DNA from 4 places in the Salinithrix halophila genome. Region 1 is predicted to be linked to each of the others. Evidence: riboswitches for the same ligand, from Rfam matches in the RefSeq annotation. Region 1 holds a riboswitch; each other region holds the start of a gene.
The links. A riboswitch is a leader RNA that binds a small molecule or an ion and turns the genes downstream of it on or off. The one in region 1 is predicted to bind cobalamin.
Positions count from the first base shown of each region.

Region 1 (4,166 bases):
GTCACCCCCCACGATTTGGTGGCCATTGTGATGATTGCCGCTTTGGCGACGAATCCGATCCTGGTGAAGAATGATATAAAAAAGACGCTGCTGGCGATCATTCTCATCGCCCTCATCCACCTCATATACGCGAAGCTGACATTATATCGACGAACGAACCAATGGCTGATCGGGGAGCCGACGATTCTCGTTAAGCATGGGAAAATCGTTAAGGAAAGTCTTCGGCGTTGTGAGATCTCTCTTGCTGAGCTGTTGTCCCATATTCGTGCCAAAGGTTACCCCGATATTCGGGAAATCCAATACGGGATCCTTGAGCCCACAGGGGAACTGACGGTGTTGCCCAGAGAGGAGCTCTACCCCGTGACACCAAAGGATCTCCAGTTGGAAACCGAGTACCGAGGGGTGGCCCTCTCTTTGATCGTGGATGGAAGGATCCAGCATCATAATCTTCGTCTGATCGGCAAGGATGTTTCCTGGCTGAAGGATCAACTGCGGCGAAAAGGTTGGTCTGATACGGAGAAGGTTCTTTATGCGGCAAAAATGAACGATCAAACTGATATTTTTATCGATAATGGAGAAGGGAGCCGGTGAAACTCGCTGCCTTGCAAAGCCCTAAAGGGGGATTTGTTTGCCTTCCGGGAACATCCTAGGGCTTCGCCTCGTTATTAGGGATAAGCGGGAACTCGTTAAACCGATGGAGTATTTGGGGTAGGCATAAATGGGTTCTGGCCACTTGTTGAGGAACTTGAAAAAGGCTTGTGTTGAGACTCCACACGGCTGAAGCCATGGGATTTTTGGGTAGTTAGCGCCCTCAGTCCATTTCTGTTTCGGACAACTCCCAAGTTCAGGGCTGTCTCATCAGCCCATCCCATGCAGTTAGAGTGTACCCACATGGGCGGAACGCCTGTTACCAGCGTTCTAGTTCCTGATCGCTCACTCTTATGGTTTTACCCAGCGGGAGAGATTCGTTCGCCGCTGGAACCCCATACCATAACGTTTTCAAGGAACAACCCACTACCAGTGGGATGAGCACCGCTCATATGTTCGATTATACTAGGAATTGGTTGATCTTGCCACCCCCAAAGGGGGTTCCGATCAACGCCGTCTTTCATCCCACGATTGAAACCGTGGGCTTTCAAACGGCAACTTACTGTAAATTGGTAATCATCGGCTAACATTTTCCTGTAAAATTGAAGGCTTAAGGGCCTATAATTTATCATTTTATTAATTGACATGTATTTTTAAATCGATTAAAATGAGAGTACTTGAAACGGGAGATGCATCCCGTTCCTAACTCCCCGATCCCTATTCGGAGGAGATGAATGATCGCGATTCCTTCCCTATAATCGATAAATAGGTTTGACCCCCTTGAGACGAAAAGGCCGGCCCATAGGCCGGCCTTTTCGTGTCCAAAAAATCAATTGAAATTTTCCCGAAAGAAGCGGCTGGTTATTTCCAGTACGCGATTGAAATGAGGAGTAGAACCTGCGAAAGGGTGGATGGTGCCGAAAGTGTGGTCGGCGCCAGGGAGAATGTGAAGTTCTGCCTGCTTGGCTCGCTCTTTCAGGGATTCTGCCGTCTCGACGGGGACTGCTTGGTCCGCATCCCCCTGGATAATCAATAGGGGTCGGTTGAAGGACGGAAGACGACCGAGGATATCAAATCGATCCCGGTTGGCCTCCAGATCCTCCAACACCTCCCGATTGATCGGCATGTTTTGTCCGGTGCGGGCGTTGGGGATGAAGGCCCGTCCTTTCTCCCGCAGCTCGGCCTTAAAGTTGTCGGAAAACAGGTCGAGCCGGGCGATGCTGTTCCAGAGGGCAACCCCTTGGATGCGGGATTCATCCAAGGCAAACAGAAGGCTTTCGGCTCCGCCGCGGCTGTGGCCGATGATTCCCAGCCGTTCGGGGTCCATCGCTTCGGCGAGGGGAAGTTCACCGGCGGTGATCTTCTCTAGGAGGAAGGTGAGATCCTCCTGGCCCCGGCTATAGGTGTTTTGGGCAAACTTTTCTAACTCTGTGAACGCTTCAGGGTCTTCCCCCACGCCGTTCATTGAGAAGTTGAAGGTGAGGACGGCAAACCCGATACGAGCCAGGGTGTCGGCAGCGTAGGGAAACATCCCCCAGTCTTTAAAGCCCTTGAACCCATGGCAGAGAATCAGGACGGGATGGGGCCGATCCGTTGCCGGAACGCGCACGTCCCCCCGAATGATCCGGTTCTCTTTTCCAAGACCCAGTTGGAATGTCTGGTGTTTCATCGTCGTCCTCCTCGTAAGGTAATGGGGTTCTGTGAACCCTTCTCCTCCATTGTAGCGGGAGGAAAGGGGAAGGGAAAAGAGTGAGTCTATGAATTTGCCAGAATCCTCCGTGATTGAAGCTTTTTTGACATTCGGATATAATGAAGCCACAAGTAGATAGGTGGAAAGGTCTTTTGCCCACGGGCGAAAGTGAAAAGGGAAGCCGGTGTGAATCCGGCGCGGTCCCGCCACTGTGAATGGGGAGCGAATCCACGATAAGCCACTGTCCGACAGACGGGAAGGTGTGGAGGAGTGTCGATCCATGAGCCAGGAGACCTGCCTTTCCTCCGCGACGCTTGCCGTCTCCTTCGAGGCAGAGGAGCGCAAGGAAGGGTCTTCCCGGCGGTTTTTACCGCCTAGAAAAGGGAACTCGGCCATGCCTTTTGTCTCGTTGGAGCAAGAGGTTTTTTTCGTGCCTGATTATAGAGACGGGAGAGGAACGTGGATGAAGATGCATAAGCGTGTATGGATGGGGTTATTAGCCTTCCTGTTGGTGTTTGGGCTGGCCGGGTGCGGGACGGCACCGGATGCCGGACAACAGGGGCATGAGACTGAGAAGTCGGCGGAAGGGTTTCCCGTCAAACTGAAGGATGACACCGGTAAGGAAGTTACCATCGAGAAGAAGCCAAAGCGAATTGTCTCCCTAATCCCCAGCATGACCGAGACGATCTATGCACTGGGTCAGGGGAAAAAAGTGGTCGGCGTCACGGCCAATGACGACTACCCTGCTGAAGTGAAAAAGGTAGAGAAGGTAGGGGATATGAATATTAACGCTGAAAAGGTCGTCTCGCTGAAGCCGGACCTGGTTCTCGCCTCCCCGATGGTGAAGCAGGAAACGATCGACAAATTGCGGAAGCTGGGATTGACGGTCCTCGCTTATGAGCCCCATGACCTGGCTGGGGTTTACAAGCAGATCCGTGATGTGGGCAAGGCAGCCGGAGCTGAGAAGAAAGCAGAAGAAGTAATCGAAAGGATGGAGAAAGAGAAGAAGGTGGCCGAGAAAGTGGCTGCCAAAGTGTCGGACGAGGAGAAGGCCAAAGTGTGGGTGGAAGTCTCCCCCGACTTGTATACCACGGGTAAAGGAACGTTTATGGACGAGCTCATCACCTTGGCAGGCGGAAAGAATGTGGCGAAAGGCCAGAAAGGCTGGGTGCAGCTTTCCGCCGAAAAGGTCGTGAAATATGACCCGGACGTCATCCTTTATACTCATGGGGCCAAGGCGAAAAAAATCGCCTCCCGCAGCGGATGGAAGAAAATCGATGCCGTGGAGGATGACCGGATCGAAGCATTGGACGGTAATCTCGTCAGCCGACCGGGTCCCCGGGTTACCAAGGGGCTGCTCCATATCTCCAAATCCCTTTACCCGGACGCTTACGCTAAAGTCGCCCAATGAGGGCTGGGAGTTGGGCGGGTCGGCTGACAGGCTGGTCCGCCTTTTGGCTGTCCTTGTTGCTAGTATCCTTGGCTGCTGCGGTCTCCGTGGGGAGCGCGGATATTCGTTTTACCGACGTCTGGCGGGTCGTGGGCTTCCACCTCATGGGAGTGGGCGGGTCGGTCGATCCGGCGACGGACGCCATCGTCTGGCAGTTACGGCTGCCTCGGGTCTTGTTGGCTGCTTTGGTCGGGGCGGCTCTGGCTGGCTCAGGGGCAGTATTCCAGGGGTTACTGAAAAACCCACTGGCTGACCCCTATATTCTGGGAGTTTCATCCGGGGCTGGCCTCGGGGCGGCGATTGCCATCTTCACCGGCTGGGGTGTCGCCTGGCTCGGCGAGTGGGCTGTGCCGGTTTGGGCCTTCCTCCTGGGGAGTTGCGCCCTGGTATCCGTGTTGCAGCTGGCCCGGCTGGGTGGGGCGATGCGGACGGATACCT
Region 1 is NZ_JBHSAP010000007.1:807,627-811,792, reverse strand. It holds gene ACFOUO_RS06120 (DUF421 domain-containing protein) at 1-591, shown strand, start outside; gene ACFOUO_RS06115 (alpha/beta hydrolase family protein) at 1,418-2,257, opposite strand; cobalamin riboswitch at 2,407-2,594, shown strand; gene ACFOUO_RS06110 (ABC transporter substrate-binding protein) at 2,559-3,689, shown strand; gene ACFOUO_RS06105 (FecCD family ABC transporter permease) at 3,746-4,166, shown strand, end outside.

Region 2 (4,166 bases), 160 kb from region 1:
GAAGCGGGAGAAATCATGGCTTGTGCAGGGATCGCTGTACGGACAACTTTCTATTATGGTAAACATGTTTTTGTCCACGAGCTGGTGACCCGATCGGATCAACGGTCCCGTGGATTCGGTGAGAGGCTTCTTGCTGCGGTGGAACGGTGGGGGCAGGAACAGGGATGTACCCGGATTGCACTCACGTCCGGGTTATCCCGCCACAAGGCCCATCGGTTTTACGAGGAGAAGATGGGCTATGGGAAGAAGAGTTACGCCTTCGTGAAGGAACTGGGAGGGGGAGTTTGAGGTTATTGACAAACCCGAGGCTTGGGAGCGAAGCCGGATTTCCGACTCCGCGCCAGATGTTCCTCCCGCAGTTGTCGGGCCTGTCCGCTCCGTGCCCTCCGGCTCCAACCAGCGGCCAAAGGAAAAACGGTGTGGCCGCAAAACGGTTGGAGCCTCCGGCCACTCCGCTAGGTTGTCGGTCCAACAGGCGCTCCGCCGTAAACCGGCTATCATTACGGTATGGAAGAACTCAGCAGCTCGAGTTGAGGCCGTTGCTTCCATGGGTGGCTATTCCTGACAAGGGAAAGTGATTTTGGACGTCCCGCAGACTCTTCTAGCATGTATAATCAGAAAAGAAAGGTTAATTGAGAGAAACGAGGAAGGGATGCGGGTGGAGAGACAAAAACAGCTCGATGATTGGTGCCCCTCTGTACCCGGTTTGAATGCGGAGGCGATGGTTGAGGCACAAAAGCATGTGGATAACCTGACCAAGCCCTTGGGTGCTTTGGGACGCCTGGAAGAAACCCTGGTTCGATTGGCGGGGATTACCGGTAAGGTCGTCCCGTCTATCGACAGGAAGGCGGTTGTCGTTTTTTGTGGGGACCATGGGGTGACGGAGGAAGGCGTGAGCGCCTACCCTCCTGAGGTGACGGGATTGATGATCCGTAATTTCTGCGATGGCAAAGCCGCCGTCAATGCTTTTGCCCGTCGCTTTGGTGCCGAGGTGAGGGTGGTAGATGTAGGCAGCCGGCTTACCGAACTGCCGGCTGGTACCCTGGATCGGAAGGTGCGGGCCGGGACAGCCAATATGGCCAAAGGACCGGCGATGAGACGGGAAGAAGCTGTCCAGGCGATCCGGGTCGGGCTGGAACTGGCCCTGGAAACGAAGGAGAAGGGATTTCAATTGGTGGCTGTCGGGGAGATGGGAATTGGCAATACGACGGCTGCGACAGCGGTATCGGCTTCCCTGACGGGAACGCCGATTGAGGAGTTGGTCGGAAGGGGGACAGGGATCAACGATGTCTCTCTAAAGATGAAAGGAGAGGTAATACGGCACAGCCTGGATGTGAACCGGCCTGACCCCTCCGATCCAGTGGATGTGCTGACAAAAGTGGGTGGGCTGGAGTTGGCGGCTATGACAGGTTTTATCCTCGGAGCCGCCGCCGAGCGGTTGCCGATGGTGATCGATGGGGTGATTTCGACAGCTTCCGCTCTGGCTGCCATCCGCCTTGCTCCGGGGTCGCGGGATTATCTCTTCGCTTCCCACCTCTCTGAGGAACCGGCCCATCGGGTGCTGCTCGAGAAGCTGGGCCTTCACCCTCTGATTCATGCCGGTATGCGCCTCGGGGAAGGGAGCGGCGCTGTTCTCTGTTTTCCCCTCTTCGACGGGGCAGTCGCGGCGGCACGGGAGATGGCTACTTTCGCCGACTTGGGCTTATAACGGTTAAATAGTATATCGGAAGGGGAAAGGTGGGGTGCCTATTGGCGCCCCGGCAACCGGGAAGCCGGTGAGAAACCGGCGCGGTCCCGCCACTGTAAGGGGATGTAACCCCGAGCCAGGATACCGGCCTTTCCCAACGGCACCGCCTCAGCCACGCGGATGGCGAGGTGCCAGGGACAACCGGTGATACCGGTTTCTTTTGGCACTGTCACGCAATCGAGGCGGGCGGTGTTTTTTAATGGGGTTGAAAAAAGGAGGGGATGCCTTTGACAGGGGTGGAACGATACGGACACGGTGGTGACCGATGGACGGCGGGAGAGATGTTTGGCAGGGGGGCGGATGCCTTTGTCGACTTTAGCGCCAACATTAATCCCCTGGGACCGCCGGATTCCGTGGTTCGGGTGTTGCAGGAAGCGCTGGAGGACAAAGGGGCACCGGTTCTTGCCCGTTATCCAGACCCTCGCGCTCGCTCCCTGAAGCGGGCGCTTGCGAACCGATATGGGGTGCCGGAAGAATGCCTGATGATTGGGAATGGAGGGGCGGAGTTGATCGATCTGGTTAATGCGGCTGTCCGTCCGTCGCGGGTAGGCGCGACGGCCCCCTCCTTCGCGGAGTATGAAGCTTCTGCCCGCAAGCGTGGGCAGGAAATCGTGTATTTGCCGACAGGGGAGAAGGAAGGTTTTCAACCGGAGCCGGAGGCCCTTTCCAAGTGGATTCGGTCGGTGGATCTCGCTTACCTGGGACATCCCAACAATCCCACTGGTTTAACCGTCCCTTATGGGCAGTTGCTGGCGGCGGCTGAAGAGGCCGCCGTAGCGGGAACGGTGTTGGTGGTAGACGAAGCCTTCCTCGATTTTGTTTCGGATGGGGAGGCTCGGTCCCTGCTGTCTCGGCTGGCGGATTTCCCGACGACCCTCCTACTGCGTTCCATGACTAAATTTTACGCTTTGCCCGGTCTGCGTCTGGGCTGGGGGGCGGCCCACCCCGACTGGATACGCCGCATCGAGGAGCTGCAGATTCCCTGGAGCGTTAATGGGCTGGCCCAGATAGCGGGAGAGGCGGCTCTCTCCGACGGAGCCTTTGAAAACGTGACCCGTCGATGGCTGGCGGTGGAGCGATGTTTCATGATGGAGAGGCTGCGGGAGTTGCCAGGTGCCCTGCTGGTTCCGGGGGAAGTAAACTACTTCTTACTGAAATTAGAGGCTCCCCCCTTAGGAGGAACCGGCGCTTCCCGGCGTTTACAACAGGCGTTGGGGGAGCGGGGGATCCTGATCCGGGATTGCTCGACCTATCCGGGTTTGGACGATGCCTATATCCGGGTGGCGGTTCGGAGCCGGGAGGAGAATGTACACCTCCTCCAAAAACTAGGAGAAGTGTTGGGGAAGGGGGAAATCTTTTGATCCGATTGGTAACTGGAGGGGTCCGTTCCGGGAAGAGCCGATTTGCCGAGGAGACGGCGCGGGATGTGGGGGAGAAGGTGCTGTATGTGGCCACCGGTGTTCCCGGGGATGAAGAGATGCAAGAGCGAGTGGCCCGCCATCGCGATCGGCGTCCTCGAAGTTGGGGCCTGGTGGAGGAGGAGTGGGATTTGGAAGCCGCCCTTGCCCGCTCCGGCGAATGGGATGCTTGGTTGATTGACGATCTGGGGACCTGGACAGCCAACCACGTCATGCGCCTTTCCGAAGAGTCCATCCGGGAAGACCAGGGCGGCTTCGAAGCGGAAATGGCGAAGAAAACGGATCGCCTGCTGGATACGCTTCAAGATCAGGAGGTGATCCTGGTCACGGCGGAGACCGGGTTGGGCGGGGTCGCCATGAACCGGATGGGCCGACTGTTCCAGGATGCCCTCGGCACCGTGAATCAGCAAGTGGCTCAGAGGGCGGACGAAGTCTGGTTAGTGGCCTGTGGTATTCCTTGCCAGATCAAGGGAGTAGACGGATGAATGCCTTCTTTACGGCCCTTGCTTTTCTGACCCGCATCCCCGTTCCGGTTCGGATGGACCCCCGGGACTGGCCTAAGAGCACGGTTTACTATCCGCTCGTCGGCTTGGTGATCGGGGTCCTACTCGTCCTGATGAACGAGGCTCTCTCCTTGCTCTTTCCGCCTCTGGTCCGCAGTGTACTGGTGACAGCGGGTTGGGTTTTTCTTACAGGGGGGCTGCACCTGGACGGACTGATGGACACTGCCGACGGGCTGGGTGCCAACAAGGATCGGGAGCAGACGCTAGCGATCATGAAGGACAGCCGCGTGGGGGCGATGGGTGTCCTGGCAGCGATCTTGCTTCTGGGGGTGAAGGTATCCGCTCTTACTTACCTGGAACCGGCCATCATCCCACTGCTGGCCGCTCCTGTCGCAGCCCGCACAGGGATGACAGCGGCAATCGCCTTTTTCCCATATCTGCGTGAACAAGGGATGGGGCTCAACTTGCGGGAAGGGCTGTCCCCTCTTCGCCTTGGAG
Region 2 is NZ_JBHSAP010000007.1:644,861-649,026, reverse strand. It holds gene ACFOUO_RS05290 (GNAT family N-acetyltransferase) at 1-288, shown strand, start outside; gene cobT (nicotinate-nucleotide--dimethylbenzimidazole phosphoribosyltransferase) at 653-1,708, shown strand; cobalamin riboswitch at 1,719-1,854, shown strand; gene cobD (threonine-phosphate decarboxylase CobD) at 1,984-3,108, shown strand; gene cobU (bifunctional adenosylcobinamide kinase/adenosylcobinamide-phosphate guanylyltransferase) at 3,105-3,650, shown strand; gene cobS (adenosylcobinamide-GDP ribazoletransferase) at 3,647-4,166, shown strand, end outside.
Region 2: it holds a riboswitch for cobalamin, as region 1 does, so the genes downstream of both, cobD (threonine-phosphate decarboxylase CobD) here and ACFOUO_RS06110 (ABC transporter substrate-binding protein) in region 1, are expected to answer to the same signal.

Region 3 (4,166 bases), on a different contig from region 1:
ATATGTACGTTTGGTAGCGGAAACGATTGCTGAACTCCGGGAGCTTCCCGTGGAAGAGCTGGCCGCTCGTACCTATGAAAACACCTGCCGCCTGTTCCGGATCCCAGATTGATTTACCATTACGACGAGCGATTCCTGGAGTGAAACCGTACACCTCTCTGCTTTTATCGCTTGTTTGAAAAAGGATGATAGATGATCGACGACTCGATTGGACCATGGAGGAAGATCCGTGAAGTGATCGTGGTGGAGGGAAAAAAAGATACCGCTGCTGTACAAAGAGCCGTAAATGCGGATACCCTGGAGACCCGGGGGTCCGCAATCGGCTCTGACAAGGTGGCAGAAGTTCGGCGTGCTGCAGAAAAGAGGGGAGTCATCATCCTGACGGATCCTGACGGAGCCGGAGAGCGTATTCGCCGCATTCTCTCCCGTGAAGTCCCCGGTTGCAAGCAAGCCTTCATCCCAAGGGAGGAAGCCCGTGGCCCGAAAGGGGTCGGAGTGGAGTATGCTCGTCCGGAATCGATCCGGCGTGCATTGGAGGAAGCCCGGACGGAGGAGGAGGCCGGGGAGCCCTCTGTTTCTTGGGCCGATTACTTGGAGGCCGGCCTCGCCGGAGGAGCTGAATCCCGCCGGCGGCGGGAAAAGGTGGCGTTAGCCTTGGGTATCGGATATGCTAATGGCCGTCAGTTTTACCGTCGTCTGCATCTTTTGCGGATTACGGGAGAAGAATTTGAAGAAGCGCTCCGCCGCGCCCGAAGGGATGAAGAGAATGACTGAACCCACAATCACTGCTCGAACAAGACAGATCCTCCGTCGTCATGGGTTGACCTTGAAAAAAAGCTTGGGCCAGCATTTTTTAACGGACCGGCATATACTGGATCGGATCCTGGACGCAGCGGAGCTGGGACCCGAGACCGGCGTATTGGAGATCGGTCCCGGTGTGGGGGCCTTGACGGAACGGCTCGCCCAAGAAGCCAAGGCGGTCGTCGCCGTTGAGCTGGATAACCGGCTCGTTCCGGTGTTGGAGGAGTTGTTTGCCCCGTTCCCGTCTGTTCAAATCATCCACGGGGATGCGATGCAGGTTAACCTGCTTGATTTGATCGAGACCCGTCTCGGAGACTGCCGGCAGCGGAGTGTGGTGGCCAATCTCCCCTACTATGTCACCTCTCCGATCCTGATGCGCCTTCTAGAGGAACGTCTGCCCCTGGATTCGATCGTGGTCATGATCCAAAAGGAAGTAGCGGAACGCCTTACAGCAGAGCCGGGCTCCAAGGCCTATGGCTCGATCACCGTCACCACCCAATATTATACGCAGCCGGAGTGGGTGACCCGTGTGCCCGCTCACGTATTTTTGCCTCGTCCGCAGGTGGATTCGGCGGTGATCCGACTTCGTGTCCGTGAAACCCCGGCTGTCTCCGTTTCTGATGAGCACTTGTTCTTCCGGGTGGTTCGGTCTGCTTTTGGCCAACGGAGGAAAACCCTTCCCAATGCCCTCTCCGCAGGCCTCTTTGGAGGGAAGCGGAAAGGGGAATTGACTGATTGGCTGGTAGAAGCTGATATCGATCCAAAACGGAGGGGTGAAACCCTCTCGCTTGTCGAATTTGCCCGATTAGCCAACCTGTTGGATGAACGTGTTTGAAGATTCATATCATGTAGGGGAGAAGAAACCGGCGTTGTCCGGAGAGCCCGGAGGGAACCCCGATGCAGTTCTTCCATCCTCGTAAAGGTCGAATTAGCCTGGAACAAATGATATCGGAGATCTACGCCTACATCGAAGAGGATCGGTCCGCCGTCTACAAAATGGTGATCGGGACTGATTCTCAGACAAGCCATCGCGGTACCTTGTTTGTGACAGCCATCATTATCCACCGTGTAGGGAAAGGGGCCCTTTTTTACTACTCCAAAAAGAAGAGCCGTCCGCTTCTGGACCTTCGCTACCGGATCTACAAGGAAACGGAGTACAGTCTAAGCTGCATGGAAAAGTTGAAGGAAAAGGATTTTCTGAGCGCTTCTTGGGACCTTCCGGTAGAGATTCACCTGGATGTAGGCCGAAAAGGAGAAACCCGCAAGCTGATTCAGGAAGTGGTGGGATGGGTAACAGCCGTTGGGTATACAGCCAAGATTAAACCGGACGCCTATGCGGCCAGTGCGGTTGCGGATCGTTTTACGAAATGAAGGCTTACCAACGGTAGAAATTGGTTTGGGATTTCATTGCGGGATTTCCCGCTTTTTTTGTTTTGGGTAGTGCCCATGATTTACCCTGAAGGAAAGCAGAAGGATGTCGGGATTTAGGTATTCCTGTCATTTGGAAAAAACCCGTTGACACAGGGCTTTTCCCCTTGCTATAATTCAACTTTTGACAATAAACCCTTGCCGTGATATAATAATCATCGAGTGAGGTGGTCGAATTAAATGGGTAGGAATGCGCTATCTGAGATAAAACGGACGTTGGAAGGTTATATTGGACAGAAGATCCGGTTGAAAGCCAACAGCGGACGTCGCAAGACCATTGAGCGAAGTGGGGTTTTGGAAGAAACGTACCCCTCTGTCTTCATCGTGAAACTGGACGAGGAACAGCATTCCTTTGAGCGTGTCTCGTATAGCTACGCAGACATCCTGACGGAAACTGTGGAATTAACCGTCTGTCACGGTGAGGGACAAGTCCCTGTAAAATATGTAAAGAATCCTCAATAAGCACCGGAAGACACCCGGTGCCGTTGATTGGCTGGTCATCGAAATCCGAGCCCGAGTGGATCGGATTTTTTTATGTCCCTTTTTGCTTGCACCTTTCCAATCATTTGTGTAAAATCGGATATATAGTAATTTGTATAAATTAAAACACCATATCTTGTGTTCAAGGTTTCAGGTGCTTAGCGGCTTAAAATGGGAATCCGGTGCAAATCCGGAGCTGTCCCCGCAACTGTATGTGTGGACGAAACGAAACAGCCACTGCGCGTCGGGTCCTGTATGACAGGGCTTTCCGCGCCGGAAGGCTCGGAGTAGGACGAAACACCAGCCAGTAGACCTGCCTGAAACCATCGGTTTCTGATCTTCGGGGATTGAGAGGAGAAACGGTGCGGACATAAGGGAGGAACCAGCGGTCCGATCGGCACCGTTTTTATTTTGCGGATATCCTCCCCTCCTATGTCTTAGCCGATTTTCTCCCGCCCGCAATCGGGCGTTTTTTCATGGAGTGGAAAAGAGGGTGGAGAAAGGGGGCAGTTGCCCCCACTAAGGAAGGGTGGAAAATCGGATGACGATGATCCTGAAGGAACGGGGAGATACACGTCCGTTGGAGGAACAGAAACTGAGGGAATGGATCCAACAGTTGATGGAACGGTTTCCCCACCTGAATGCAGATTCCTATATGGATAAAACCGTACGTGAATTATTGGGGAAAGAGCGTTGTACAGAGGAACAGATGACCAACCTCCTGATCCTCAACGCCCTGGAGAACATCAGTGGGGATACTCCTGATTGGACTTATGTGGCTGCAGAAGCCTATGTACGTTCCCTGTACCGGGAGGCAGCGAGGAGCCGGGGGGGAGATCCGGCGAAGGGGTACGGTGACTTTGCCTCCATGGTTCGAACGCTCACCCAAAAAGGGATCTATTCCTCACTACTGACACAAGCTTATACAGAAGAGGAGATGTGCGAACTAGCGCTGGCCATTGAGCCGGCAAGAGATCGTCTGTTTACATATATCGGCTTACGAACGCTGGCTGATCGTTACCTGGCACGCGATCATGACGGGGCGGTGTACGAGCTTCCCCAGGAGCGCTTCCTGGTTATCGCCATGGTTCTGATGTCGAGGGAGCCCCGTAGTCAGAGAGTGATGCTGGTAAAGGAGGCATACTGGGCCCTATCCAACCTGTATATGACGGTGGCCACTCCCACTTTCGCTAATGCAGGGAAGAATTACGGTCAGTTATCTTCTTGTTTTATCGACACAGTGGAGGATTCCCTGAGGGGGATCTACGACAGTAACACGGATGTTGCCACCCTCTCCAAAGGAGGGGGCGGGCTTGGTGTCTACCTGGGTAAGATTCGCTCCCGTGGCAGCGATATCAAGGGGTTCAAAGGGATTAGTTCCGGCGTCCTGCCTTGGATGAAGCAATTGAATAATACGGCTGTCAGTGTCGATCAGCTGGGTCAGCGACAGGGTTCCA
Region 3 is NZ_JBHSAP010000004.1:161,527-165,692, reverse strand. It holds gene ACFOUO_RS01870 (TatD family hydrolase) at 1-112, shown strand, start outside; gene rnmV (ribonuclease M5) at 193-774, shown strand; gene rsmA (16S rRNA (adenine(1518)-N(6)/adenine(1519)-N(6))-dimethyltransferase RsmA) at 758-1,636, shown strand; gene ACFOUO_RS01855 (ribonuclease H-like YkuK family protein) at 1,699-2,172, shown strand; gene veg (biofilm formation stimulator Veg) at 2,410-2,691, shown strand; cobalamin riboswitch at 2,845-3,044, shown strand; gene ACFOUO_RS01845 (ribonucleoside-diphosphate reductase subunit alpha) at 3,257-4,166, shown strand, end outside.
Region 3: it holds a riboswitch for cobalamin, as region 1 does, so the genes downstream of both, ACFOUO_RS01845 (ribonucleoside-diphosphate reductase subunit alpha) here and ACFOUO_RS06110 (ABC transporter substrate-binding protein) in region 1, are expected to answer to the same signal.

Region 4 (4,166 bases), on a different contig from region 1:
CCTCATAGACCAACCCGGCCATGCCGTAGACACCGGCATCGCCGCTGGAAATGACGGCAACCGCCTTCCCTTCTTCCGCCTGTCTCACTGCTTCTTGAGCCCGGCTCACCTCCTCAGTCATCCCCGTGCGGACAATCTCCTGATCGATCAACAGTCCGCGGATAATATCCACATACGTGTTGTAGCCGACGATGACATCGCTTTCCTGGATGGCCTTTTTAGCCCGTTGGCTCATGTGATCGAAATGACCGGGACCGAATCCGATAACCAGCAGTTTTCCGTTCTTTCGGTCTGCCATCTTACACACCTCCAACCCCGATTTTTTGAAAAACCTGTTTTCTGCGCCTTTACGTCATGGGGCGTTCCTTACGAGGGCGATCGCGAAAAACTTCCCTTCCTCGAGCGTATTGGATATCCTCCCGGCTTTCCCGGGCGTTGGCGGCCCGGGCCAAAACGAAGAAGAAGTCGGAGAGACGATTTAGATAGCGCCGAGCCTCTTCGTTGATTTCCTCTCGAGAAGCAAGAGTAACTACCCGCCGTTCCGCCCGCCTGGCCACAGTGCGACAGAGATGGAGAGCCGCGGCAATGGAAGTTCCGCCCGGCAGGATGAATTTCTTGACAACGGGTGTCTGTTCCAGGTATGCGTCTACCAACTCTTCCAACCTGTCCACATGGTCTGCCGTGATTTTATAGGGCCGCTTTCCTTTCACCACGGCCAGATCCCCGCCTGTATCAAACAACTCCTGTTGAATGTCGGTCAAAACCCGGATCATGTCGTCAAATTCCTCCGGATCTTTCTCCCACATCCGGGCGATTGCATCACCGACAAACGAGTTGGCCTCGTCCACAGTTCCATAAGCCTCTACCCGAATATGATCCTTGGAGACCCGACCTCCGATGACCGATGTTTCCCCTTCGTCCCCTCTGCGTGTATAAATCCGCATGGTCACGCCCCTTTCTTTTAAAAGAACCCATCGTGAAACAGCGTGCCTTGGATATAGTAAAAACCGAACAATATGGAAACCACACCAGCTGTCATCCCCATCCCTCGCTCGATACTGACCGAATGCTTACTCGCATAAGTGAAAGGAAAACCGATTAAAACGGCGAACAAGCTCATCCCCGCTACCGTGCCGACCCCAAACACTAACAGGTACAGAAAAGCATCGGACAAGCTCCGCAAGGAAGCCATCACCATGACCACCATCGCCCCGGTCCCGGCCATTCCGTGAACCATTCCCACCAGGAACGAGCGCAACCGATACCCGACCCGCTGTTCTCCGGGATTTTCATCCCCTGTCTCCGCCGAAGGCCGTCGCATCTCTCCCCTTCGGAAGGCATGAAACGAAGTCCAGCCCAGGGTGACGAGCATACAACCGACAGCGATCTCCATAACCAGTTGAATCGAATCCGGCAGTGCTGTCTTCATGGCCAGGAGCGGCAGCCCGATCAAGAGCAGGGTACAGGTATGCCCCAACCCCCAGTAGATACCAGAAGCCGTCGCCTTCAACACGTTACCGGTGCGGCTGGCGATAGTAGATACCGCGATAAAATGGTCCGGGTCCAATGCATGGCGTAAACCCAGCAGCAAACCAACTCCTAAGGTCGTCCATATTCCCCAATCCATCCGTTTTCCTCCTCTGTCCCATGTAAAGTTGTGATCAATCCGCCAGGCCGGCAAGTGCTTCCTTCGGTTCCGGCAGCCATCGGCTAATTCCCTCGACTAACCCTTCTACGGTATGAGGATTGGCCTCCACATCGACACGCATCCCCGATTCCCCCGCCGCCTGGGCCGTCTCCGGCCCGATACAAGCGATTTGAATGGAGTGCAGCAACTCCTCCCCATCCGGACGCTCTAATCGAAGGACTTCTGAAAAGTGGCGGACCGTCGAGGAGCTTGCAAAAGCGATCCAGTCCGCTTTTCTATCCAGTAGCAGACGGATGGCTTCTTTCGACTGACCAAATACGGTCTGGGCCCCGAAGGCTTTGGTTTCCGTCACACGGCATCCCACCTGGCGAAGAGATTCCGCCAGTTCATCCCGTCGAGAGCGGCCTCGCAATAGAAGGACCTCTTCTCCAGGGGCGATTCGCTCTTCCATGGCTTCCAACAAGGTTTCCACCCGGTCGTCGGCGGCAAAAGATTCCACACATACCCCTTTCTCCTGCAAGGCTTTAGCGGTCTTATCTCCGATTGCCGCCACCTTGACCCCGGCCCATGCTCGAATATCCTTTTCCAACTCCCCCAGAGCGCGGAAAAAGGCGTCCACCGCCGAGACGTGACTGAACAGAAGCCAGTCCCACGAATGTTCCCGGCTCATCTCCTGCAAAAAACCCTCCGTCGGCCTTATACAGGCGACGGGAAATTCCACCGCTTCTCCTCCAAGGAATTCGATGGTTTTGGAAAGCACGCTCGGACCTTGCCGTGTCCGAGGCACCAATATCCGCGTTCCGAACAAGGGCTTTGGTTCATACCAGGAGAGTCGTTCCCGCTCCCGAACCACCTCCCCCACGATAATGACGGCAGGGGACTTAAAGCTGTGTATAATCACCCGTTCCGCGATGTCAGACAAAGTGCCTGTCAACGTCTCCTGGTCTATCCGAGAGCCCCAACGAACCAGGGCTACCGGCGTTTCCGGGCTACGTCCGTACTGGATCAATTGTTCGCAGATATAGTCTAGGTTGGAGACGCCCATCAGGATGACTAGCGTTTCCGGCCCTTTAGCCAGATGCTTCCATTTCACCGAGGGTTCTTTTTTATCTGGACGTTCATGCCCGGTCACCACGGCAAAGGAAGAATTGTAATCGCGATGAGTGACCGGGATTCCCGCATAGGCCGGAACCGCCGTCACAGAGCTGATACCGGGTATTACGTCAAAGGGGACCCCGGCTTGTACCAGAGTGGCCGCTTCCTCCCCACCCCGACCAAAGACGAAGGGGTCTCCTCCCTTCAGCCGTACCACGGTTTTCCCTTCCCCCGCTTTTTGGACAAGGGTCCGGTTGATTTCCTGCTGGGTCCACCGATTGGATGAAGGACGTTTGCCCACGTCGATCTTCTCACAATGATCTGGAACGCTCTCCAGTAAACGCGGACTAACAAGGCGGTCGTACAAGACCACATCCGCCATCTCCAGCGCTTCCTTCCCTTTAACAGTGATCAAACCCGGAGCTCCCGGTCCTGCTCCCACGATAAAAACGAAACCCTTCTCCAACGTCGCAACGCCTCCTTCCGCCATGAAGCCTCTATGCCGCGGGCCCTGGCGAAAACAATAAAAAACACACCCCTGTTAGGATGTGCTTTGTGTGCATGAAAGCATAAACCGGTGATCACCTCGGTGAAATTCACCGTGTGTCCGGTTCTCCGTCACTCACCTCCCCATCCTCGCAGGTACAAATGGTGGTCAGGACAGGCAGGTCTCCTGGCTCATGGTCATCGCTCCCTGCGCCTTCCCGTTCCCCTATGGAACAGTGACATCTTGCAGTTCGCTACCCATTTACAGTGGCGGGACCGCGTCGGACTTTCACCGACTTCCCTTTTAACCGAACACTCCTAAAGGAATGTTCGGCACCTGTCCTTTTCGTATGAAGTTGTCCGTCCACCTCAATATACCTGTTTACGGAATCTTTGTCTACAAAATTTTGTATAGCTTGATTTTTCCCTCCTCTACTACGAAACCGCGAGCATAAAAAAATCCGCCGAAACGGCGGATGACAAAGTTCTTCTATACCGCAAAGGTGGGCCGGTTTCCGGCGAAGCGCCTGTAGGCACCGACCACCCAGCGGAGTGCCCGGAGACTACTAAGTGGGTAAGGAATGATTTTTTTTACGGCAGGTCTGTCTCCCCCATCAGATAGCGGTCGCATTCACGGGCCGCCTCACGTCCTTCGTGGATGGCCCAGACAATGAGGCTCTGTCCCCTGCGTACATCACCAGCAGCGAACACCCCGTCAAAATTGGTCATATACTCCCCGTATTCGGCCTTCACCCGGCGGTTTTGGTGATCTAAGCCGGAGTTCTGCAACAGGGCGTCTTCCGTCCCTTCGAAGCCGATGGCGACCAGCACGAGCTGGGTAGGCCACACTTTCTCCGTGCCGGGAAGCTCGCGGAAGGAATAGCTCCCGTCTTCACGGATGATCTTCTCGGCCTCGACGGTGTGCAATTCTTTGACC
Region 4 is NZ_JBHSAP010000018.1:55,028-59,193, reverse strand. It holds gene cobJ (precorrin-3B C(17)-methyltransferase) at 1-298, opposite strand, end outside; gene ACFOUO_RS13325 (cob(I)yrinic acid a,c-diamide adenosyltransferase) at 348-944, opposite strand; gene ACFOUO_RS13320 (urease accessory protein UreH) at 962-1,627, opposite strand; gene cobA (uroporphyrinogen-III C-methyltransferase) at 1,662-3,209, opposite strand; cobalamin riboswitch at 3,390-3,585, opposite strand; gene ACFOUO_RS13310 (glutamate synthase subunit beta) at 3,821-4,166, opposite strand, start outside.
Region 4: it holds a riboswitch for cobalamin, as region 1 does, so the genes downstream of both, cobA (uroporphyrinogen-III C-methyltransferase) here and ACFOUO_RS06110 (ABC transporter substrate-binding protein) in region 1, are expected to answer to the same signal.